4 regions of the Marinomonas sp. FW-1 genome follow, and region 3 is predicted to be linked to each of the others. Evidence: predicted binding sites of a transcription regulator. Region 3 holds the regulator's gene; each other region holds the start of a gene.
What was found. Region 3 encodes FNR, which switches genes on or off when oxygen is low (the NO sensors DNR and NnrR bind a similar motif). Its sites were predicted from a motif close to TTGATNTANATCAA; they were not measured.
Positions count from the first base shown of each region.

Region 1: the regulator FNR is predicted to act here: its motif matches at 1,891-1,904, upstream of C1X04_RS02350 (cytochrome ubiquinol oxidase subunit I).
Region 2: the regulator FNR is predicted to act here: its motif matches at 2,699-2,712, upstream of C1X04_RS13920 (OmpW family outer membrane protein).
Region 4: the regulator FNR is predicted to act here: its motif matches at 1,889-1,902, upstream of cyoA (ubiquinol oxidase subunit II).

Region 1 is NZ_CP025987.1:500,578-506,604, reverse strand. Features, by position in the region: gene C1X04_RS02355 (sensor histidine kinase) at 1-1,746, opposite strand, end outside; gene C1X04_RS02350 (cytochrome ubiquinol oxidase subunit I) at 2,097-3,521, shown strand; gene cydB (cytochrome d ubiquinol oxidase subunit II) at 3,521-4,531, shown strand; gene C1X04_RS18395 (hypothetical protein) at 4,531-4,668, shown strand; gene C1X04_RS02340 (TRAP transporter fused permease subunit) at 4,761-6,027, opposite strand, start outside.
Region 2 is NZ_CP025987.1:2,993,105-2,999,131, reverse strand. Features, by position in the region: gene C1X04_RS13940 (ATP-binding protein) at 1-26, shown strand, start outside; gene C1X04_RS13935 (MgtC/SapB family protein) at 78-557, shown strand; gene C1X04_RS13930 (DUF2057 domain-containing protein) at 785-1,516, shown strand; gene C1X04_RS13925 (carboxylate/amino acid/amine transporter) at 1,590-2,465, opposite strand; gene C1X04_RS13920 (OmpW family outer membrane protein) at 2,781-3,392, shown strand; gene C1X04_RS13915 (HD domain-containing protein) at 3,512-4,150, shown strand; gene C1X04_RS13910 (MarR family winged helix-turn-helix transcriptional regulator) at 4,160-4,606, opposite strand; gene C1X04_RS13905 (DUF2798 domain-containing protein) at 4,709-5,161, shown strand; gene modC (molybdenum ABC transporter ATP-binding protein) at 5,175-6,027, opposite strand, start outside.
Region 3 is NZ_CP025987.1:2,047,395-2,053,421, reverse strand. Features, by position in the region: gene C1X04_RS09630 (NAD(P)(+) transhydrogenase (Re/Si-specific) subunit beta) at 1-90, shown strand, start outside; gene C1X04_RS09625 (hypothetical protein) at 289-594, shown strand; gene C1X04_RS09620 (CBS domain-containing protein) at 638-1,231, shown strand; gene tusA (sulfurtransferase TusA) at 1,299-1,532, opposite strand; gene C1X04_RS09610 (alpha/beta family hydrolase) at 1,548-2,132, opposite strand; gene hemN (oxygen-independent coproporphyrinogen III oxidase) at 2,312-3,685, shown strand; gene fnr (fumarate/nitrate reduction transcriptional regulator Fnr) at 3,707-4,468, shown strand; gene C1X04_RS09595 (adenine phosphoribosyltransferase) at 4,493-5,035, shown strand; gene C1X04_RS09590 (YfaZ family outer membrane protein) at 5,121-5,687, opposite strand; gene ttcA (tRNA 2-thiocytidine(32) synthetase TtcA) at 5,698-6,027, opposite strand, start outside.
Region 4 is NZ_CP025987.1:97,559-103,585, forward strand. Features, by position in the region: gene C1X04_RS00435 (PLP-dependent aminotransferase family protein) at 1-1,402, shown strand, start outside; gene cyoA (ubiquinol oxidase subunit II) at 2,179-3,222, shown strand; gene cyoB (cytochrome o ubiquinol oxidase subunit I) at 3,222-5,201, shown strand; gene cyoC (cytochrome o ubiquinol oxidase subunit III) at 5,204-5,827, shown strand; gene cyoD (cytochrome o ubiquinol oxidase subunit IV) at 5,827-6,027, shown strand, end outside.

The DNA of each region.
Region 1 (6,027 bases), 1.5 Mb from region 3:
TCGCTTGGTCACAAAGGGCTGAAATAAGTTATCGCCTTGTAAACTTGGATCAATCTCAGGTCCATTGTTATTTACTTGGATAACGATCTGTTGATCTCGTTCTTCCGCTTCAATGGATAACTTGCCATCTGGCATATTGCGCAAAAAAGACACGGCGTTATCGATCAGGTTAATGAACACCTGCTGAAGCCGTTGCGGGTCAGCATCCAACTCAATCGTTTCATCAATATCCAGCTCAAACGTGACACCTTCTAGCTGAGCTTGCGCCAAAATACTCGCCACTAAAGATCGCAACGGCGTGGCAACTATTTGTAATGACAAGCCACCTGAATACACCAACATATCACTCACCAAACGATCGGCGCGTTTAAGCTGAGTCTGAATATGCTGACGCGTCTCGGCGGGTGCGTCATAAGCCGCCATAGAAATTATATTCAAAGGATTACGCAGTTCATGTGCCATTGCCGCAGACAAACTCCCCAACTCGACAAGATGCTGTTCGTCCATGCGTTTTCGCTCGGCCACGGCCAAGGCCAAAGAGCGCTCAAGCAAGCCGCAACTGGTTGAAAACAAGGATGCAAACACTTCCGCCGTCAAACGCATACCAGGGCTAGCGTCTTCCCAGCCTATTAAAGTGAAGTGCCAATCAGTACCTAACCGAGAGACTCGTATCGCTAAGACGTCATTTTTTTCTTGAACAAGATAAGCGGAGCTTTGTAACTGAATCGCCACATTGCGTCTTATCTGCAAAGAAAGTAAACGCTCACCAATGGCAATTAATTGTGGCCAATCTTGCGCCTCTTTTAATTGCGTTGACCAGGTGTCCAACACAGCTTCATTTAATAACGCGCCGGGGTAAATCAGCCGAGAAACCAAACGGCTTAAAGGCTGATAAATCACCGCCGCAACCACCAAAATCAGCAAGGAATACAACCAGAGTTGCCAACTGGGTACATTGGCCAGCGCCTGCAAACCTATACGACCAGACACCACACTGATCACGGCAATCACACAGAGAATCACCAACATCATGGCAACCCAAAGCAAGGCCCGATTGGCAAAGGCATTGACCGACAAAATTTGATAGCGAACTACCGCATAAACCAACAATAGCAAATAGGTTGGCAGTAAGAGCATGGGATAGGGAAACCAGCTAATGCCAAAGGAAGGAAACACAAAACTGGTCGCTAACAACAAGCCCCAAGCGCCAACGCCAAACATGGCGAGAATGGAGCGTTTCTTATTACCAGAATGTCGATACCAACCAAACAACAACACCCCATGAGCCAAGATACCGATCAACACCGTATAGGCAAGATTCCATGTCCCCGCCTCGGTAAAGATAAAAAAGGAACGCGTGTCTAGCGTACTGATCGCATCTCCAGCGCCAATCCACCAGCTTTGTAATACCACAGCAAAACTGGTCAGATAAAACCAAGGCACTACTTGATATAAGCGTTCCAGCATAGGCTCTTTAACCGAGCCAGAGTTCACAAAACGAATCGCAAAATGTAAGAAGAAGGTCGGCATCAACGGGTTGGCCAGAATGATATGAATACCAATTTGCTCGTAGCCTTGGAACAAGACCACATGCCCAAAGCACCAAATCGCCATCATAATGGCAAAACCTGCCAGAGCTTGTAGATCACTTTGTTTTCTAGCTCGCCACAATAACCAGACCGCGACCAATACGCCGCACACACTGGTCACCAACATGGCCACTTCAAACATCAGGGAAAGTGTCAAAATCGTAAACCTCGTTTACACCTAAAAGTGAGAAAATCGTAAACCTTTTTTACACTTCACGCAAAGACGAAAATTTTTCCTTTAAAATCAACAGTATAAATTTAACTAATAGTTGGCCTGTCCCTTGCTATAGGTAAAGCAACCTTGATCTAAATCAAACAATTTTCAAATGACAGGACAAACATCATGAATGCTGGCTTTTTAATGACCGAAATCATCGCGCTTTTTAGCATTGTGGGCTTAGCCCTATTGCCTCTAGCGTTGCAACAAATGCGTACGCTAAGAATTAAGAGAAATGCCTAGTTTTAACTTCAATCTCTTAACGCTTACTGACACCCAAGGGAGCCATTATGGACCTCGACGTCGCCATTTTATCTCGTATACAGTTCGCCTTTACGGTGAGTTTTCACATTATTTTTCCCAGTATCACCATTGGTTTGGCAACGCTGATTGCCATTTGGGAAGGGCTGTGGCTTAAAACACACAACCCTTACTATTTGCAGCTTGCCAAATTTTGGATCAAGCCGTTTGCCATTACCTTTGGTATGGGCGTGGTATCTGGCATTGTTTTGTCCTACGAATTTGGTACGAACTTTTCCAAGTTCTCCGAAATCACCGGTGCCATTCTTGGTCCTTTGATGGCGTACGAAGTGCTGACTGCCTTTTTTATGGAAGCAGGCTTTCTTGGCGTCATGCTATTTGGTTGGCAGCGCGTTGGCCGCAAGTTGCATTTCTTTGCAACCGTCACCGTAATGATAGGTACTTGGATTTCTGCATTTTGGATCATTGTGGCGAACTCATGGATGCAAACACCAACAGGCTACAAGATCGTCAATGGTAAATTCGAAGTCTCGAGTTGGATGGAAGTCATCTTCAATCCGTCTATGCCCTACCGCCTTACTCACATGCTGGTTGCGTCATTGATTACCGCGACTTTTGTCGTGGCGGGCATCAGTGCTTACTACTTGCTGAAAAAGCAAAACATTCCCTTTGCGAAAAAAGGACTGTCCATGTGCATGTGGTTTGCCTTGGTACTAACGCCACTGCAAGCATGGATTGGCGATATGCACGGCTTGAACGTCAAAGAACATCAGCCAACTAAACTCGCTGCAATGGAAGGTATTTGGCCTGCGGAAGAAGAAAACGTGCCGCTGTTACTGTTCGCTATGCCAAACATGAAAACGGAATCAAACGATTATCAAGTCGGCATTCCAAATCTCGGCAGTTTGATACTCACTCATTCTTGGGATGGTGCAGTACAAGGTCTAAAAGCCGTACCGCCAGAAGACAGACCCAATGTGCCGTTAGTGTTTTGGTCTTTCCGTGTCATGGTGGGTATTGGTTTTGGCATGATGGGCATCGCGGCGCTAGCACTTTTATTACGTCGTAAAGGCCGCTTGTATGAAAACAAAGCCTTCTTGTCTATCGTGACATTTTTTACGCCTATGGGTGTCATTGCAGTACTAGCAGGTTGGTATGTGGTGGAAATCGGCCGCCAACCTTGGATTGTCTACAACCTCGTTAGAACATCGGAGATCGTATCACCACTTCCTCCAGAGCGCGTGCTGTTTACCTTAACCATGTTTGTGATCATTTACAGTTTGCTGATTGGTGTTTACCTCTACTTCATGCGCAAACTGATCAAGAAGGGGCCGCCGTCAATGAAAGCTCTCGAACAACAATTGATTGGTATGAAAGCACCAGGCTACGCATTGGCTTGGGTAAAATCCCTAAACACTGAAAACCAAAGTTTAAAAGCACAAGGAGATAAATAATGGATTTAGCACTTTTCTACTTCCTTGTCTTAGGCTTTGCCATCTTCATGTACGTGTTACTCGATGGCTTCGATCTAGGGATTGGCATTCTCTACCCTTGGTTTAACCAAGAAGGCGAGCGAGATCATTTAATGCGTTCTATTTCACACGTCTGGGATGGTAACGAAACTTGGTTAGTATTTGGTGGTGTGGTGTTGTTTGCAGCGTTTCCCGCTGCTTATGCAGGCATTACCTCGACCTTTTATTTGCCCATTATGCTGATGTTATTTGCACTGATTTTTCGCGGGGTGGCGTTCGAGTATCGGTTTAAATCCGATACATCTCGACCTTATTGGGACCTTGCATTTAGCGCGGGGTCAGCCATAGCAGCATTTTGCCAAGGCATGTTGCTCGGCTCCATCGTTCAAGGCGTGCCAGTCGGTGTCGACAGTTTGTCTAGCTTACATTGGCTAACACCTTTTTCTATATTAACTGGCTTTGCCGTAATGGCAGGCTATGCGCTGTTGGCTGCTTGTTATTTGTTTATGAAAAGTCGTGGGCGTATCCAAGATCACGCAGCCAAATTAGGCAAGCGACTCTTGCTGATCACTATTTTAGCCATGGTTATTGTCAGCGTGTGGACAGTAGTGAGCCAAGTAGACATTCGTCAACGCTGGTTCTCCGGCTTAAATTTTTTATGGCTATCGCCCTTGCCTATTATTACCTTAGTCGTTGCGGCATTGGCTTGGAAAGATTTAAACAGTCACTCCGCTGGTATCACTCATCATGAAGGTCGACCATTCTGGTATGCTGCAACCCTCTTCTTATTAGGCTTCGCTGGTCTTGTTGTTGGTTTGTTTCCATATCTGATACCAAGACAACTAACCTTTATGGAAGCCGCTTCGCCAGACAGCAGCTTGCTTTTCTTGCTGCCTGGTATCTGCATCTTTGTGCCCTTGATTTGTGCTTACACCTTATGGGGTTATCGCGTCTTTGCCGGTAAGGTGGAAGATTATCAGGAGGGTTACTAATGTCGCTCAAAAGCCTGAAAGAAAAAGCCGCCAAACTCAAATCGTGGCAATGGTTTTTACTGCTCTACGGCATTGGCTTTATTGCCATATTCACCGCATCTTATGGTATTAAACTGCTGATGACAGGATTGCCTTAAGCAATGCTATTCGCATAAAAAAGCCCCACACTTTACAACTTTAAGTGTGGGGTTTTTTAGCATTATTCAGTAAAAGATTATGACAATGATGGTTACACTTTAGCCGCTTTAAGCATATCAACCAGTTTCGCGCCCATGCTGGCTTTCACTAGCAAAACGGCAAACACTATCACACCCAATACTCGCGCACAGACTACAAATAAGGAAGTGTCCGTAGCAGCCGCAGGCCAAGCAATAAGTATCGCGGCAACAACATATAGTATACGAGTCACCCAAGATAAATTCTCACGTAACCAGCCAGAAAAGCCGATGCTCATCGATGCGGTTGCCAAGGTAGCGAACGAGATTGCCGCGATCACACTCGTCGTTGTCCCAATCAATAAAATACCCGGCATGGTCACGAATAAGAACGGAACCAACAGCTTAACAAAACCTAACCGCATGGATTCAACGGCCGTTTCATTCGGTTCGGCACCAGAAATTGTCGCCGCCGCGTAAGCTGCTAATGCAACAGGTGGAGTAATGGCAGACACTAAACCAAAGTAGAAAATGAACATGTGCGCCGACAGGGTTTCCATACCAAGTTGTGTCATCGCAGGCGCAACCAATACTGCGAGCAACAAATACGCCGCTGATGTTGGTAATCCCATACCCAAAACAAAAGACGCCAATGCAGTGAGTAATAAAACGGCCCATAAATTGCCATCACCCAGTTCAATGATCAAACCAGACAACATCAAGCCCATACCAGTCAAATTCAGAATACCGATAATCACGCCAGCGGCTGCAACAGCCGCCACTATCGGTAGCGTCGAAGACAAGGTTTCCTTACAAGCCGCTATCAAATCGACCACATTTATACGAGTGGCTTTTTTCCAAGGACAAACAAGCAAACCAGCCAAAATCCCCATAACGGCCGCTTGGGTTGGTGATTTACCTGAAATCATCAGACCGATTAAAACCACCAGCGGAAGCAAAAGATAGCTCTTTGTTCTCAGTGTATTTAATAACAATTGTAAGCCAGCTTCGGTATCCCTTTCTAAACTAAGGCGTCCAGCTTCTAGCCGCACTGAAATCATCAGCGCTAAAATATACAAAAGTGCAGGAACCAAAGCGGCCATTGCAACTTCCGCATAAGGAATCCCAATCATTTCTGCCATCAAGAAAGCAGCAGCCCCCATGACCGGTGGCATAATTTGCCCCGCCGAAGATGCAGCGGCTTCGATCGCTCCAGCCAGTTTTGCACTGTAGCCTACGCGTTTCATCAACGGAATAGTAAAAGTGCCTGTAGTCACTACGTTGGCCACAGCGCTGCCGTTAAGGGAGCCAAGCAATGCGCTAGACAAAGCCGCAGATAAG
Region 2 (6,027 bases), 950 kb from region 3:
TCAAGGAAGATAGTAGGAAGGGGTAACCTTCCTCCATTCTTATTCAAAAACATGGCATTAAGACGAAGTAAAGTTGTATGAATTTAGAGTCGTTATTTTCTATTGAACCCTATAGTTGGAGTTCGATAATTACCGCTGTTTTTTGTGGTGTTATTGTTGGTTTAGAACGTCAACTAAGGGGGAAGCCTGTAGGAATTAGAACCTCGGCATTAATTGTATTGGGCACCTATGTGTTTATTGCATCGTCGATGTTTGTGGCTGCTGAGACGACAGATCCGTCACGCATAATTGGGCAGGTGATTACTGGTATTGGTTTTCTTGGCGCAGGTGTTATGTTGTCTAAAGATGGTGCTGTCATAGGGGTTACTTCCGCTGCCACAATTTGGGCATTGGCCGCGGTTGGTGTCTGCATCGCGATCGTTGATTCTTATGTAGCGATAAAGTTGTCTTTTATTGTTGTGGCGATTTTATATGGGGTGGATATTTTGGAGGAGTATTCTTCGGCTTTTACACGAGGAGTGCATTCAAAATACAGCCGCTGGCGTAAGAAAGACTAAGTATGTGCTCAGCTTACAATAGCGCATAGGGGTTACCTGAAACTTTATTGTAAAAGTAGCAAGCTGATGTCCACAAAGAGTGGCTTACTCAGGCAGTTCGTTTTTATTCAATGTAAAGGAAAAAAGACAAAATCGCGCAAGTGCTTCTGAACTAGGTCTTCACACACAATTTAAACGGCATTCTATGTTAGATTTGCTTCAAATATTGTGATGTTTAAGGACGTAGAATGAAGGTAAAACGTGGATTTAGTGCCGTGGCAATCTTAGTTAGCTGCTTTACAGTACTCCCTGCTATGGCAGCGACATTTGAAGTGCCCAGGTCTTTTGAAATTATGTATGTTGACTTAGAAAGTTCTCGACAGTTTGGGAACGACTTCAAGGTCGATGTGGAGGAAGGGCCGCATCAAATTGTTGTTCGATTTAATAAATTGCTACGTAGTGGCGGCGATACTCAAACTTTCCAATCGGAACCGATTGTATTGAATTTGCAGTTTGAGAAGGATACCTACCTGAGTTTGAAGGCCCCTTATGTCTCTACGGTTAGGCAGGCAGAAGACAATGTAAAAGATCCTCAGTTCTCCATTATTGATGAAGTAAGTGGCAAAGAGGTTGATTATAAGCAACAAATGCTAACGACCAAGTCTGGGTTACAAAACACGCGGGATTTTGTGGCAGAGGTTGAGCGTTTAACGGCTAAAAATTCAATGAATGCCAATGTCTCATCTTCTGGTCCTGATGTTGCGCCTACAAAAATGTCTGACGATGTTGAGCTGCAAATGATGCAGTTTTGGTATAACCAATCCGACAAAGTGACTCGTAAGCATATTCGAGTTTGGATCGCGGATGATTTATATAAACCAGAAGTCTCAAGTATCCAGTTTGAGATGGCAACATTTTGGTTTAAGAGAGCGGATAAGGAATCACAACAAGCTTTTCAGCAATGGTTGATTAAAGAGTAGTAAGCGATTAGCAAAAAAATCGCCCAACATACACATTTGTGATGTTGGGCGATTTTAGTTTAACAGCTGTATTCTAGAGGGCTGCTTGCGCCTTGCTCTGTCTCTGGTTGAATTTATCATTCACCCATAGTGCTAGTAATATAATCCCGCCACCAATACTTAAACGTAGAATATCTGCATCACGATTCCAGAAAAGCACATTGACCAGTATTCCTGCAGGAATCAGTAAATTGTTTGCTACCGCTAATGTGCCAATGTTGACTAAGGTTGCCCCTTTGTTCCAAGCAAAGTAGCCAAGGCCTGAAGCCACAATTCCTAAGTAAGTCAAAATAGACCATTGTAGTGTTGTGGTAGGCAGTTTATCTGGGTTGCCAAGCACAAGGTAACAAGGAATAACAATGGCAAGAGCACCTAGAAAGAACCAGCCAAATACAGTGCGTTGTGGTAAGTCTGGACGCTCTTTTGCTATAACACGTTTGTAACCAACTTGTCCGGCTGCAAAACAAAGGTTGGCACATTGCACAATCAACAAGCCTTTCACGAAGCCTTCATCTATGCCTTGGTAACGAATTGCAACAGCACCAAGAATGGCAAGCAATGCACTGACTGCAAAACCAATATTGATACGACGATCTAACATGTCATTAATTAGCGTGACATACAGAGGGGTCATAACGGTAAACAGTAATACTTCCGGAACTGATAGGTACAAAAATGATTGGTAGTAAAAGCCATACATGATACCGAGCTGGAATGCGCCACAGACCATTAATTTCAATGCTATTTTTGCTTCGATCTGGCGAAGTTTTAAGAAAGGAAGAAACACAAGAGTGGCAAGAGCTACTCGCATTAATACAGAGAACCAAGCATCAACCTGCCCAGCTAGGTAGACTCCAATTAAACTAAATGAAAACGCCCACAGTAGCGTGACAGCAATAAGTATTGGCATATTATTCTTTATCCAGATGAGAATTTTCGCAAATATTACCGATTTATTGAGCTAGGGTAAATCAGTTTACTTTTATAATTTTGATGGTTTACTAATGTTTCAATGTACACCTTCAAGTAGACGAGTCTTTTTATCTGCATATTTGGGCAAAAAATGATTTTATTTGGGCAGTTTACCTTTTCTTGACCTAGTGGGTGTGTCACCTTGGTTGTCTCTCTGGAGCGAGTAAAACCTTGATCTAGATTAAAATATTGATTGTAGATCCTGTTACTTTTTGGTCACTGACATGTTGTTTGACACAAAAAGGAATCGATTATGAAAGCTTTACTTCCTGTAGCCCTTGTTTCTGCGTTTTGTTCTTCTATGGCTCTTGCACACAGTGCTGGGGATATTTTTGTTCGTGGTGGTTTGGCCAGTGTGATGCCCAACGAAAGCAGCGATAAAGTAACTGGATCCAACGAATTAGAGATTGATAAAGATACTCAGATTGGGGTAACGCTAAGCTATATGTTGACAGACAATGTGGGCTTTGAGGTTTTGGCAGCAACGCCTTTTACTCACGATGTTTCCGTGAACACTTTGGGAAAAGTCGCTGAAGTGTCTCATTTGCCGCCTTCCGTGATGGCGCAATATTACTTTGGTCAAGCCAATAGCCAGGTGCGTCCATATGTGGGTGCTGGTTTGAATTACACGCTTTTCTTTGATGAAGAAGGTAAGGGCGATTTGGCCAATACGGATGTTAACCTCGATAACTCATTTGGTTTGGCTGCTCAAGTGGGTGTAGACGTGACATTATCTGATCACTGGTTTGCCAATGCGTCTCTTTGGTACATGGATATTAATACCGATGTACACACAACCGTTGGCACATTCGATACGGATATTGATCCGCTCACTTTCATGGCGAGTGTTGGTTATACGTTTTAATAGACAATGACATGATAGAGAAAGGCCTTGCTTGAAACAGCAAGGCCTTTTTTATTGAAGGAGGTTGAACTTTGACGTTACCATTCTGACCGTTTCATCCTGTAAGAGCAGAGAAGGTTATGTGGTTTCCAAACGAGCAGCAGTTTTCATCTCAGTGTCAGTCTTTTTTAGTCTCTCAAAATGCAGTGGATGTGGCATATGATGTGAATCATATCCATAGGGTAGTAAAAGCGGCTAAGCAACTGACTCAAGAAGAGGGTGCTGATTGGGGGATTGTTATGCCTGCTGCATGGCTACATGATTGTGTGTCATTGCCAAAAAACCACCCTGATCGAGCTTTCGCTTCAACCATGGCGGCAGATAAAGCCATTGGCTTTCTTGAATCAATTGAGTACCCGAGTGCGCATCATGAAGCCATACATCATGCCATTTGTGCCCACAGCTTTAGTGCCAATATTCCCCCAAAGACACTGGAAGCCAAAATAGTACAAGATGCGGACCGCTTGGATGCCCTGGGAGCGATAGGGATAGCTCGTTGTATGCAGGTGAGTGGGGCACTTAATCGTGCGTTATACGCTAGTCAGGATCCTTTTTGTGAGGTGCGCGAACCGAACGACAGTGCTTATTCAATTGATCACTTTTATAGCAAGCTGTTTGGTATTGCTGAAACGCTTAACCTACCTTCTGCTCGGCATGAAGGCGAGCGAAGAGTCGCCTTCATGCGTGACTTTTTGGAGCACTTAGCACAGGAAATTTAAGGTTAAGTTTTATGCCTCGCTAATGACAGTATTTAAATTAGCGAGCATTTTTTTACCAATGTTTAAGAATGCCTTGAGCTCTTCATCACTAACATCCTTTCTCATTTCTTTTAGAACCTTTTGATCTGCTTGCGCTAGATGCTGATAAACCGTCAAACCTTTGTCGGTTAAAAATAGGTATTGGCTGCGTTTATCATTTGGATTTGGAGACTTGATAATCAGCCCTTGGTTTATAACTTCCTGAATTAAGCGTGTGACTTGCCCTTTGTCTTTGGCGGCTACGTCTGCAAGATAATTTGCTGTGCAATTTTCTGTCTCGTAGATATTTTTCAAAATCATAAAATGCAAAGGTGATAATGACAGTCCTTGCTCCTTCATGATGGCTTTCATTGATACTTTTAATCCGCTGATCGTATTTATGAAGAGAGTTTGTAGTTCTGATTCGTAGTGTTGCATGACAATCCTTGCTTTAGTTGACTTTATCAACTTAATTTAATATAGTTGACTTTGTCAATTTGTTTTGGCGTTTTTACCTTATCATTTTCCGCGAGAGAATCTATGTCAAATAAAGTTCAAAAAATTGCTGTTATCGTTAGCCTTGTTATTGCTATAGGAGGTTCGTTAACTTTCTTAATGACCTGGAGAAATATTGGTTTTACCCAGGATTTCATGACATCTTGGTTGTCTTCTTTTGCTTTGTGTATTCTATGCATTGCACCAATTGGCGGTGTTATCGCTTTTATGGTTAATCGCTTGGTTAATATGCTATTTCCAAGCCTGTCGTCTATGAAGCAAAATATTGTTTTCGGGCTTATTATGGCGGTGTTGATGGAATCGATCATGGCCGTTGTCACGACCGTGAACTTACATGGCTTCCTAGCACTTAAGGATTTAATTAACTTTTGGATCGCGACGTTTATGGCTGCTTTACCTGCTGGATTGGCGATCTCTGTTTTAATGTCTCTGGTTATAAAGCCTAAATTAGCGGCCTTTTGGGCTAAGCCTGCTTGAAGGCTGTCAGTGTTTACGAAAGAACCGCCACAGACTTTATTTGTACAATAACGGATTGACCTTTTTGCAAAGCCAATTGATGGGCAGAAAAAGCGGTAATTTTGGCTAAAATTGCCGTATTGTCGATCATGAGCCGAACCATAGTTTGGCTAGGATCTTTGGGATCTCGTTCAATATCATCAACTACGGCAGTTAGACGATTAAGGATGCTGGATCCGTCTTGTTTGTCCAGCGTGATGCTAACATCTCTTGATTGGATACGTAGCCGAACGGGCTCCCCCAGTGCTTCATTACCTTGTTTAAATGCAATGGCTTGATTGCCAATTGTTAACCAAGACAGCCCCCATTCGGGAGAATGTCGAGTCACTGTGCCTACCACAACCACACTGGCATCTTGATAACGTGAAAAGGAAGTACCAAGTTTTCCAAGTAATGTATGGATGTCGCCTTCCTCTACAACTCGTCCTTTATCCAATACCACCATGTGGTCAGCTAATCTGATTACTTCATCTAACGAATGGCTCACATAAATGATAGGGATGTTAGCTCGACGACACAGCTTTTCTAGGTAAGGCAAAATGTCTTGTTTCAAGGTTTCATCTAGGGCGGCTAAAGGTTCATCCATAAGCAATAATTTTGGCTGAATAAGCAATGCTCTGGCAATGGCGACTCGTTGACGTTCTCCACCTGATAATTGTGCCGGATATTGAGCCAAAATAGAGTCGATATCCATTAAACGAATGACATCGTGATAAGAAATAACGGACTGATCTTTCTTGGCTCGTTTCATCGCAAAACGCAGATTCCCTTCAGCGGTTAAATGCTCAAACAGGTTTGCATCTTGGAAAACAAAGCCTATTGGGCGT
Region 3 (6,027 bases):
GAGAATCCCCTATTCTTTAAAGACAATACACGTATGTTATTTGGTGACGCAAAAGAGAGTGTAGAGGCGTTACTAAAGCACCTGTCATAAGGTGTTAGTAGCATGAAGTGGAAAACGCCAGCATCGCGCTGGCGTTTTTTATGCCTAAGATCATTGCTTGTTCAATAGGATCACAATGTATTGATAATGCATAAGATCGTGTAAATACACGGCATTTTGAAATTAAGGCTGGGATTTAAATTAAAGCAGGCCTATATTGTTAAGATAATTCAAAAGCTAGGTATTACAATGAAAACTCAATTACTTATGATCATTGCAGTGATTGTATCGTCTCTTCTGACGATCTCTCAGCGCGCCAATGCTCAAGAAGTAAACCAGTTTCGTTGGTTAGAACCGACTATCGAACAGGTTAGTCATGAGGTTGTAACACCTGACAAAGATACGGGATCAGATAAAGATTGCTTATTTTTAAGCGACTCTTATGTTAACGCCCTAGGCATTCCATCCAATTTATACATTTACGATACCTTTGTTTCCACTACCAAGGTTACTCGTAATGTTAATCCACGAGCTCCGCCATTTTCATTGATATAACTCACCCTATTTCTATTTAATTGTCTTTTATTGGGGATTTATCATGAAAACACTAACTTATGTGTCTACAAAAAGCGTCAGTGAGCTTATTTGGCCTAAAACTATTGAAAACATAAATATCTATTCACCTGCAATTACCGTGTTCACGGACTTTCAAAAAGCGGGGCCTAGAGTCATTGAAGCCAATACTCGTGCTGATGAGTTGGTTCAATTGATGAGAAAAGAACACGTGCGCATGAAAATAGTGGTTGATGCTGATAATCATTTTGTCGGTATTGTTAGCTTAGAAGATTTGTCTGAAGATATTTTTATCAAACAAGTTGCCAATGGTTTTAAGCGTTCTGAGCTAATGGTTGCAGATTTAATGAGATCAAAAGATGTGCTCCTTGCTTTGTCTTATACTTCATTGCAGCACTCTGATATAGAGTCTCTTTTGTTTAGTCAGCGCAATAATAAGCTACAGCATTTACTGGTAATTGATGAAGAAACCAAAGCCATTCGTGGCGTTATATCATCAAATGATGTGGCTCGTCAGTTAAGACTGGATATTGATGTTGGCTTTTCTAGTTTTGCACAGATTTATGAAAGTGCGATTCTTGGTCATAAAGAGCACACAAGAAAGCTAAAAGTGGCATAACTTTATCGACCTCACCGACTGAACAAATAAAGCCCAGATCATAATGACCTGGGCTTTATTATTTGAGTTAGCTTTCCTTTTTTTCAATCCAGTAATAGTAAATATCGCCTTCTTGCTCCTGCTTCATTAGCTTGTGACCAAGAAATTGGCAAAATTTCGGGATGTCTCTTGTTGTTGATGGGTCTGTCGCAATGACCTTGAGAACATGTTTGGCCGTCAATTTACGCATCTCAGCGTGTAGCATCATAACGGGTTCTGGGCAAAGTAAATCAGTTGCATCAAGCAAGGCTTGGTGTTCCATAATATTCCCCTCTAATTACGTATTAAGTTTGAGCCAGGTTTTTACATGCATGGCTAATTCTAAAATGGTGTCGTCTATATTTTTGTTGAGCTTCTTGAGGGTTTTGAAGTCATGGTCAGCTCCTTCAATCCATAGAATCTCTATATTATCTGGTAATGTCTGCTGACTCACCCAATCAAAAGAGCCCAGTTGATCTCTTGTTCCTTGAATGATGAGGCATGGCTTTTTTAACTCTTCAAGAAAAGACAGCCTATGCTTTTCAGGCTTGCCGGGGGGATAGAAAGGGAAGCCAAAACAAATAACTGCCTTTACGTTTGGTAGGTGAGTTATTTGCGTTGCTACCCGTCCGCCCATCGATTTGCCAGCAACCACACATGCGTCTTCGTTTTCAACCAGCTGCTCAAACTCTGGGACAAGCGATTGAAAGCGCGGAGGCGGTCTTTTTTTACCTGTACGCTCTTGTTCTGCCATATAAGAAAAAGTGACCGGATGTACGACTTGTTTCGTTTGGTCTGAAAGCGCGCAGCGCAGACCCGTTAAGAAACTATTTTCATGGCCAGCTCCAGCCCCGTGAGCGATGTATATTGGAAGTGATTTCATGATCATTGCGCTTAAAATGACTATTAGATCAGATTCATCTATGTGTTAGAACCAAATTCATTATTTTCTATACATTGAAGCAATCATTTGAGCACTGAGAATGGTATCTATTGATCTGTGTCAGAATAAGCTCTTGTTTGAAAGAGTAGAATTCCTATTAGAAATTTTAATAGGAACGAATGATGATCTGGGACTCCGCACTTATTAGCAAGTATGATTTATCAGGGCCTCGCTATACCTCTTATCCTACTGCCCCGCAATTTAACGCTTCAATCAGCAAAATTGCACTGATTGATAAGATGTTGACGCCATCGGATGCCGATCTTAGCTTGTATTTTCACATCCCATTTTGCGCACACCTCTGTTATTACTGCGCGTGCAACAAGATTGTGACAAAGCAATATGATAAAGGCGTGGAATATGTTGAACTACTAGGTGAGGAAATGCGGTTACGTAGCCTTATGCTTGATCATTCACGAAAGGTTACACAGCTTCATTTTGGTGGTGGCACTCCAACGTTTTTAACGGAAGACCTAATTAAAGTGTTGTTTGATAATATCAATCAGTATTTTAATTTGGTTAATGACGGATCACAGGACTACAGTATTGAGATAGATCCTAGAGAAATTAGCTACTCGAAAATCAAATTGCTGACTGAAATGGGCATCAATCGGATTAGTGTTGGTGTTCAAGATTTTGATCATAAAGTTCAGCAAGCGATACATAGAATACAACCCTATAGTATGGTTGAAAGCCTTGTAAATGACGCAAGGGCATTAGGCATTAAGTCGATTAATTTTGATTTAATTTATGGTCTGCCCTATCAGTCAATTGACGGTTTTAAAAACACTCTTGAGCAAGTAATTGCGCTGGCTCCAGAGCGAATTTCTTTATTCAACTACGCGCATTTGCCTGATCGCTTCCCTGCTCAGAGACGCATAACCGATGACGTTTTGCCTTTATCAAGCATGAAGCTTGATTTGTTGAAAATGAGTATAGAGTATTTGTTAGAGGCTGGTTACGAGTACATTGGTATGGATCACTTTGCGAAATCGAGTGATGAATTAGCCATTGCCCAAAAGCAAGAAACGTTGCGCCGTAACTTTCAAGGCTATACAACGCATGCAGGCACGGATTTAATTGCATTCGGTGTTTCTGCCATTAGCGATTTAAATGGCGTGTACATTCAAAATTATACTGACTTGACCGATTATCGGAGTAGTATTGAAAAGGGTCAATTAGCTATTGCTAAAGGGTATATTAGCGATCGCGATGATAGAATACGTCATTATGTCATCATGACCCTCATATCACAGTTTCAACTCAATATGACGTTAGTTGAGCAAAGGTTTAAAATCGACTTTAAAGAGTACTTTGCTGAAGAAATGGATAGCTTAACTCCTATGTTACAAGATGGCATGTTGGAGTTTGATCCTAGTGGAATGCAGACCACTATTAAGATCACAGATCGTGGAAGATTGCTTATTCGGTGTATTTGTATGGTTTTCGATAAGCATTTAAACAACACGGTAAAATACTCAAAAGTTATATGAATTAATATCAGGGAGATTGAAATGTCATTAACACACACACATTCAAGGTTTAATAGTACGCTTACTTCGCAGTGTCAAAATTGCAGTCTGAGCGCACTTTGTCTTCCCATCGCACTTGCAGATGAAGATATTAATCGACTAGATCAGATAATTGAGCGCAAAAAACCACTCAAAAAGGGAGATTTTTTGTTTCGCCAAGGTGAGTCTTTTGATTCCGTTTATGCAGTACGTTCAGGCACATTAAAAACATTCAATATTACTTCTGTTGGCGAGGAGCAAATTACAGGCTTCTATTGTCCTAGCGAGCTAGTGGGGTTAAGTGGTATTGATTCTGGCACCTACCCCGTTTCTGCAAAGGCGCTTGAAACGACGACTGTTTGTGAAATTCCGTTTAGCCACCTTGAAGAGTTGTCTTCACAAATTCCCTCTTTAAAGCACCAGATTTTTAAAGTGATGAGCCGTAAGATTTCTGATGATCAGCAGATGATGGTGCTTCTGGGGAAAAAGAATGCGGATGAAAAAGTAGCCTCTTTTTTACTTAACCTCTCTAATCGTTTTAAAAAACGTGGTTATTCTGCTAGCTCTTTCCGTTTGTCTATGTCGCGTGGCGAAATCGGAAATTATTTAGGGTTAGCAGTGGAAACCGTTAGTCGTGTGATCACCCGTTTTCAAAAAAATGAGCTCATTCATGTCGACGGCAAAGAAATTGAAATTGTTGATTTCCCAGAAATGCAAAAACTCGTTGGGGTTGCCAGTGATTGTGGTAAAATCAGTCAAATTTGATTGATATATTGAGGCAATACCATAATGCTCTACGATGATTTTTACGTTAAGTCACTAATACAAACAGTAGAAGACTGGCCAAAGCAAGGCATCAGTTTTCGGGATATTACTCCCATTTTTAGTGACCCAAAAGGGATGCGAATGGTTGTAGATGCTTATGTGCATCGCTATATTTCTACTGATATTACTCATATCGCTTGTATTGATGCTCGTGGCTTTCTTATCGCAGCGGTTCTTGCCTATGAGCTACAAAAGCCATTAATTCTGGTTCGTAAGAAAGGCAAACTGCCTGGTAAGACTATTTCACAAAAATATGCCCTAGAATACGGTGAAGCGGAGTTAGAGATACAAGAAGGCGCGGTTAAAGCCGGTGATGAAGTCTTGTTGTTTGATGACTTAATCGCGACAGGTGGGACGCTATTAGCTGCAATAGAATTATTATCTGCACAAGGTGCAAATATTAAAGAAGTGGCGGCAATAATTGATTTGCCAGATCTTGGTGGAAGTCAAAAGCTACGTGACAGCAACATACCTGTGTTTAGTCTTTGTGCTTATGACGGTGATTGATATCTGTCGTTTAGACTGCTGTTATTAATACTAAAAAAGGTGGCATATGCCACCTTTTTTACTTTCTATAAGAGCTTTAACTCTATTAGAAATCAACCATTGCACCTATAGCAAAACCTTTGTTCGCCTCTATACGGCTATCGTTATCATATACTGCTACTGTATTTCCATAACTAATGTATGCACGAGCATTGCGCATAGTCATGTACTCTGCACGAAGTTCATAAGTGTACATATGATCTAAGTTAGTGAAGGATAAAACTTCTGGCGCATAGTAAAGCGAGCCATAAATACTGATTCGGTTTGCTTCCGGAAGTGTGTAGCGGTACCAACCACCTAAAGCAAGCGCCATAGATACATCACTATCATCTTTTAGATCTGCATCGATTCCGTATACACGAGCGCCAATACCGACCTGTAATGGGCCGCTGGTGTCAGCGTCTTGAACATTAACGCCAAGGTGCGTAGTCGTAAAATTCTCATCTTTATCATAAGCAATACCAGCGTCTACGCCGAATGTGCCCATATCAAAGTTAACATCCCCTTTTACCGTCTCGTTAGTTAAACTGACGCCAGCGGTAGAGGCAGCATTTACTGCTGAAGTGCCTAAAATGGCTGCGGTTACTAATAGTGTTTTGTACGTAGCATTCATTTTTAAGGTCCTATAACGAAATAATATTTACTCGGTTTAAAGCGTCTGGTGCTTGCTTTAACCCTTTGAAGTCGAATAATTCTGTATCTGCTAGATGTGATGGAACAATATTTTGCATAGCAGAAAACATAGTTTCAGTTCTACCTGGGAATTCTTGTTCCCATTTTTGAAGCATGTCTTTCACAACTTGTCTTTGCAGGTTCTCTTGTGAACCGCATAAATTGCAAGGAATAATCGGGTACTCTTTCATGACCGCAAAAGCTTCAATGTCTTTTTCTTTGCAATAAGCTAAGGGACGAATAACAACGTGCTTACCATCATCACTTAACAATTTAGGTGG
Region 4 (6,027 bases), 1.9 Mb from region 3:
GCAAATCCAGCAAGGCATTGTTTCGGGAGCGTTATCTGTGGGTGACAAATTACCCTCCTCGCGTTTGCTCGCTGGTTCGTTGGGTGTTTCACGCAGTACTACGTCGCGAGCTTATGATCAGTTAATTGCGGAAGGCATTTTAACCAGCGAAGAAAAGCGTGGTGTGTTTGTTGCTGCGTTGCCCATGGTGAATCAGAGTGTGACAAAACAATTCAGAGCGGATTTCTTATCACGTAGTACATTATCTACAAAATGGGCGTTTGATTCTGGTGCTGATGTGTCTGTTTTTCCTACTAAGGAATGGGCGGCCAGTATGCGACGCAGTTGGCTAAATCCAGACATGACTGTATTGCAAGGTGGTTATGCGACAGGGTACCCGGATTTAAAAGCCGAAATAGCCGATTATTTGTATCGTGTTCGCGGCCTTGATTGCTCGGCAGAGCAAATTATTGTCACGGCTGGCAGTCGGGATTCGCTGTTTTTATTACAGCATGCCATTACAGCGTTGGAAGGGGCTGCTGGCTCGTCAATGAAATGGTGGTTTGAAGAGCCTACTTACCCGCCGATTCGCCAAGCCATTTCTGCATCGGTCAAAACGGGCGATCTCTATATTGATGACGATGGGCCATGCTTACCAGAAAGTGAACAAATTTCAAATGTGGCGATTGTCACGCCAAATCGGCAATACCCTCTTGGCGTTAATATCAGTGTGGCGCGACGTCAGCAATGGTTGCAAGCGCTGCACAATGACTCTTCAAGCTGGTGGTTGGTAGAAGACGATTACGATAATGAGTTTATTTACCAAGGCCGCAGTAATGTACCTTTTATGCAAACGGCGAGTATGCATGAACAGGCTCGTGATCGCGTGTTCTTCGTGGGGAGTTTTTCGAAAGTGCTGTTTCGTGGCTTGCGGCTTGGTTTTATTGTCGCTCCGACAAGGCATGTTGCGGCATTGCATAAAAGTCAGCGAGTGCTGGGGACGTCTGCTTCGTTACCTATGCAGCCTGCTGTCGCGGATTTTATGCAACAAGGTCACTTTAATCGCCATGTAAATAAGATGCGTCGCCATTATCGTTTTAAACGGGATTTCCTAATTCAGCTGCTTGAGAGACAGTTAGGCGTTTGGTTTGAATGGAGAAAGCCGCGAGGGGGGATGCATGTCTTAATAATACTGAAATCCTCTGTTGTATCTGCTTTGTCTTCGAAGACGCCATTGGATCAACATATAGCGCAGGATCTTGCGCAACAAGGCATCGAGCTTTCGCCTCTGTCCTCACATTATAGTGACGCTCATTGTGCTTCACGTTTGGGCTTTTTATTGGGCTTTAGTGGTGCGAAAGATGAAACTATGGTGCACATTGTTGTCGCATTGGAGCATTGGTTTAAGAAAAAACTGGGATAAAGTAGGATTTGCAAATTGTAAAGAAATCGTCTTTTAAGGGCGTTGCTCTTTGGATGAGAGCAAAAAGCAGAGATTTTCCTTTGCTTAGAATGTGAATTTTTATAAAAAGACAGTGAAGCAAAGAAGAACAAAGGCTAAACTACGCTTTGTGTGGTTGCTTAAATTTTGCTATATTTCGCCCACTTGAATTCGTATGAAGCGAGTAAAGACGGCATTTACACTTTTGTTTTTATGAATCGGATGGATAAATTGAACAATTTTCAAGACATTTTGCATCATTTTATGCATACAGTATCCAGCGTCTTGGCGGATTCTTTACGCCCTGTGATAGCTGTGTCTTGCTTGTTCGTGTGTTTCTTTATATTTACAGCCGCTCCTTCCTTTGCAGATAACCTAAGCGTTATCAGTTCAGACCTTATTTTTAAAGCAGGGCTACTTTTTAGCCTTGTTTTTATCACTCTATTATTGGTTAGTTATTGGCCCGTTATGACCAATATCAACCCTGCTCGCCAGAAAATGGCCTTCTCTTTAGTTCATGTTGCTCCTAATGAGCAAGCAAGTCGTGCTGAGGCCCGACGCATGTTGAGATGTAGAGCTCCCTTTTTCAGATTTAGGTGATCCAAAAAAATCATTACTGCGTTAATAGTATTAACTTAGTAATGGTTTTTGTGCTGTTCTCAGTATGGTGATCTTTACTGAAATACCCGGCATTAGCCGGATTTTCGTTCTGTTGCTTGATATTCAAGTGGCAGTTTTGTGAACCTCGGGGTTAGAGGATGATTCTCTTGTTAACTCGTATCCTAAGTAAAGTCGCTTTGGCGCTAATGGTGGGCTTGCTCGCCGGTTGTCAGGGTGGTGTGCTCGATCCTAAAGGGCAAGTTGGTATTGAAGAGAAGCAGCTAATTATAGTTGCGACTTTGTTGATGCTGCTTGTAGTAATTCCTGTCATCTTCATGACACTGTATTTCGCTTGGAAATACCGTGAAGGTCGTGACGAGATCTACGAACCAAAATGGTCACACTCCACAAAAATTGAAACTATTGTTTGGTCTATTCCAATTGTGATCGTCATCATCCTTGGTGTGATTACATGGAAATCAACCCATTCATTGGATCCTTACAAACCTTTGAAGTCGGATAAAGATCATATCAACGTTCAGGTCGTTTCGATGAACTGGAAGTGGTTGTTTATCTATCCGGATCTTGGCATTGCTACCGTGAATGAATTGCGATTCCCTGCAAACGTTCCTGTTGCGTTCCAAATTTCATCTGAAGGCACGATGAACTCGTTCTTCATTCCTCAATTGGGTAGCCAAATTTACTCAATGGCGGGAATGGTGACTAAGCTTCATTTGATTGCAAATGAGCCTGGTTCATTTGACGGTATGTCAGCAAACTACAGTGGTGCCGGCTTCTCTGGAATGAAGTTCAAAGCAATCGCTACACCAACAGAAGCAGATTTCGATGCTTGGGTTGAGGGCGTTAAAGCTGGAACTCATGATGTCATCAATAATGGCGTCTTGAATCAAGCATCCTATGAGAAACTTGCTGAACATGAAATCGATGCGCATCACGTTGAGCCAACACCTGTTCAATATTACAACTCGATTGAATCAAGCATCTTTATGGACAATGTTATGAAGTTCATGAAAGATCACGGCAAAGTTGAGTTGCTTGAAGGAACTGTTTTTGATTCTAAAATGATTCACGATAATTCAGCTCACGGTGAAATGAACCATGGCGAAATGAATCAAAGTGATATGAATCATGGCGAGTCTCAAGACTCATCGCATGATATGCATATGGAGGCTGAAAAATAATGTCTGCACTCTTAGGCAAACTATCGTGGGACGCTCTTCCATACGATCCGATCGTTATCACCACTTTGTGTGTGGTTGCGGTTTTGGGTTGCGTGGTCGCCTTCCTAGTTATTAAAAACAAATTGCTTGGTGTACTCTGGAATGATTGGTTGACGTCAGTTGACCATAAAAAACTGGGTATTATGTACATCGTTCTAGCATTTGTGATGTTGCTGCGTGGTTTTGCGGATGCAATCATGATGCGTTTGCAGCTTGCACTTGCAACGAACGGTGACCCTGGTTATCTACCTCCAAGTCACTACGACCAAATCTTTACGGCACACGGTGTCATCATGATCATCTTTATGGCTATGCCATTTATGATCGGCTTGATGAACATCATTGTACCGCTACAGATTGGTGCTCGTGACGTTGCCTTCCCGTTCTTGAACAACCTTAGTTTCTGGCTAGCGGTTTCTGGTGCGGTATTGATCAACATCTCTTTGGGTCTTGGTGAGTTTGCTAAAACTGGTTGGGTAGCTTATCCACCATTGGCTGGCTTGCAATACAGTCCGGGGGTTGGTGTTGACTACTATATATGGGCACTCCAGATATCCGGTATTGGTACGACATTAACGGCTGTTAACTTTTTGGCGACAGTATTCAAAATGCGTACTCCAGGCATGAAATTGATGGATATGCCGATCTTCACTTGGACCTGTACTTGGGCCAACATTTTGATCGCAGCATCTTTCCCAATTTTGACTGCTGTACTAGCAATGCTAACGCTTGACCGTTACTTAGACTTCCACTTCTTTACGAATGATGGCGGCGGTAACTCAATGATGTATATCAACTTGTTCTGGGCTTGGGGTCACCCTGAGGTGTACATTCTTGTACTTCCAGCATTTGGTATCTTCTCTGAAATTGTGTCTACCTTCACTGGTAAGCGTTTGTTCGGCTACAAATCTATGGTTTGGGCGACAGCTTCGATTTCCATTCTTGGTTTCATCGTATGGCTTCACCACTTCTTTACCATGGGTTCCAGCGCGAACGTTAATGCCTTCTTCGGTATTATGACTATGATCATTGCCGTACCGACAGGTGTGAAACTATTTAACTGGTTGTTCACTATGTACCGTGGTCGCCTTCGTGTGACTGTGCCGGTTCTTTGGACTCTTGGTTTCATGGTGACCTTCACCGTTGGTGGTATGACAGGCGTTCTACTTGCTGTACCTGGCGCTGACTATGTATTGCACAACAGCCTATTCTTGATTGCTCACTTCCACAACACCATCATTGGTGGCGCGGTATTCGGCTATCTAGCTGGTTTCACGTTCTGGTTCCCTAAAGCAATGGGCTTCCACCTAAATGTGAAATTGGGTAAAGCGGCGTTCTGGTGCTGGTTAGTTGGTTTCTTCTTAGCCTTCATGCCATTGTACGTTTTGGGCTTCCTAGGTATGACTCGTCGTCTTAACCACACGGATAACCCAGATTGGAACATTTGGTTGTACATCGCTCTTGTTGGTGCTTTTGTTATCATGGCGGGTATTATTTGCCAGTTGCTACAATTGTACGTCAGCTTCCGCGATCGCAAGCAAAACTTGGATACGACTGGTGATCCATGGAATGGTCATACGCTAGAGTGGTCTACGGCTTCTCCGCCACAGTTCTACAACTTTGCTGAACTTCCAGTTGTGTCTGATATCGATGCTTTCACTGATATGAAAGAGAAAGGCACTGCTTACGTTCGTAAAGCAAGCTATGCCCCTATCCACATGCCTAAGAATACTAAGGCTGGGATTATCATCGGTGCTCTTATTACAGCATTTGGTTTTGCAATGATCTGGCATATTTGGTGGTTAGCAATCGTTGGCTTGGTAGGTTCTATCGTGACCTTTATTGCTCGCGCCTACACCAAAGATGTTGATTACTATGTTCAGCCTGATGAAATCGCTCAGATCGAAAATGAGCATCTAGATAACGTGGCTAAGGGGTAATCATGAGCACTACACATATGAATACGCACGACGCTCACGAAGCTGGTGCACACCACGACGAGCACCACGATACTGGTGGCAACACCGTATTCGGGTTCTGGTTATACCTAATGACAGACTGCTTGCTTTTTGCATCAGTCTTCGCTACCTACGCTGTGCTCTTTATGAACACAGCAGGTGGTGTCTCTGGTAAAGAGATTTTTGATCTTGAGCTAATCCTAGCAGGAACGGCTGCGTTACTTGTTTCAAGTATCACATTCGGTTTTGCGATGATTTGTGCTCATAACAAAAATCGTTCAGGCACGTTAATGTGGTTGCTGGCGACCTTTATTTTTGGTGGTGTGTTTATAGCCCTAGAAATATATGAATTTCAGCATTTGATCCATAATGGTAACGGCCCTCAAGCCAGTGCATTCTTGTCAGCGTTTTTTAGCCTTGTTGGATTACATGGTTTGCACGTTACAGCTGGTTTGATTTGGATGGTTATTCTAGCTGTCGAAATCATAGTTACAGGATTAACAAGCCGATCATTGACTCGTTTGTCTTGCCTAAGCTTGTTCTGGCACTTTTTGGATATTATCTGGATTTGTGTTTTCACCGTTGTTTATCTGATGGGGGCGATCTAATGAGCGATCATTCTTCTGAAGCGCACTCACACGGTAGTGTTAAGTCTTATATCATTGGGTTTATCTGGTCCGTTATTTTGACTGGTATTCCGTTTTGGATGGTTATGACAGAAGCGTTTGATAAAGGTCCAACTTATATCACAATCGTTGTGTTGGCTGTTATTCAGATCTTTGTTCACTTGAAGTACTTCCTTCATTTG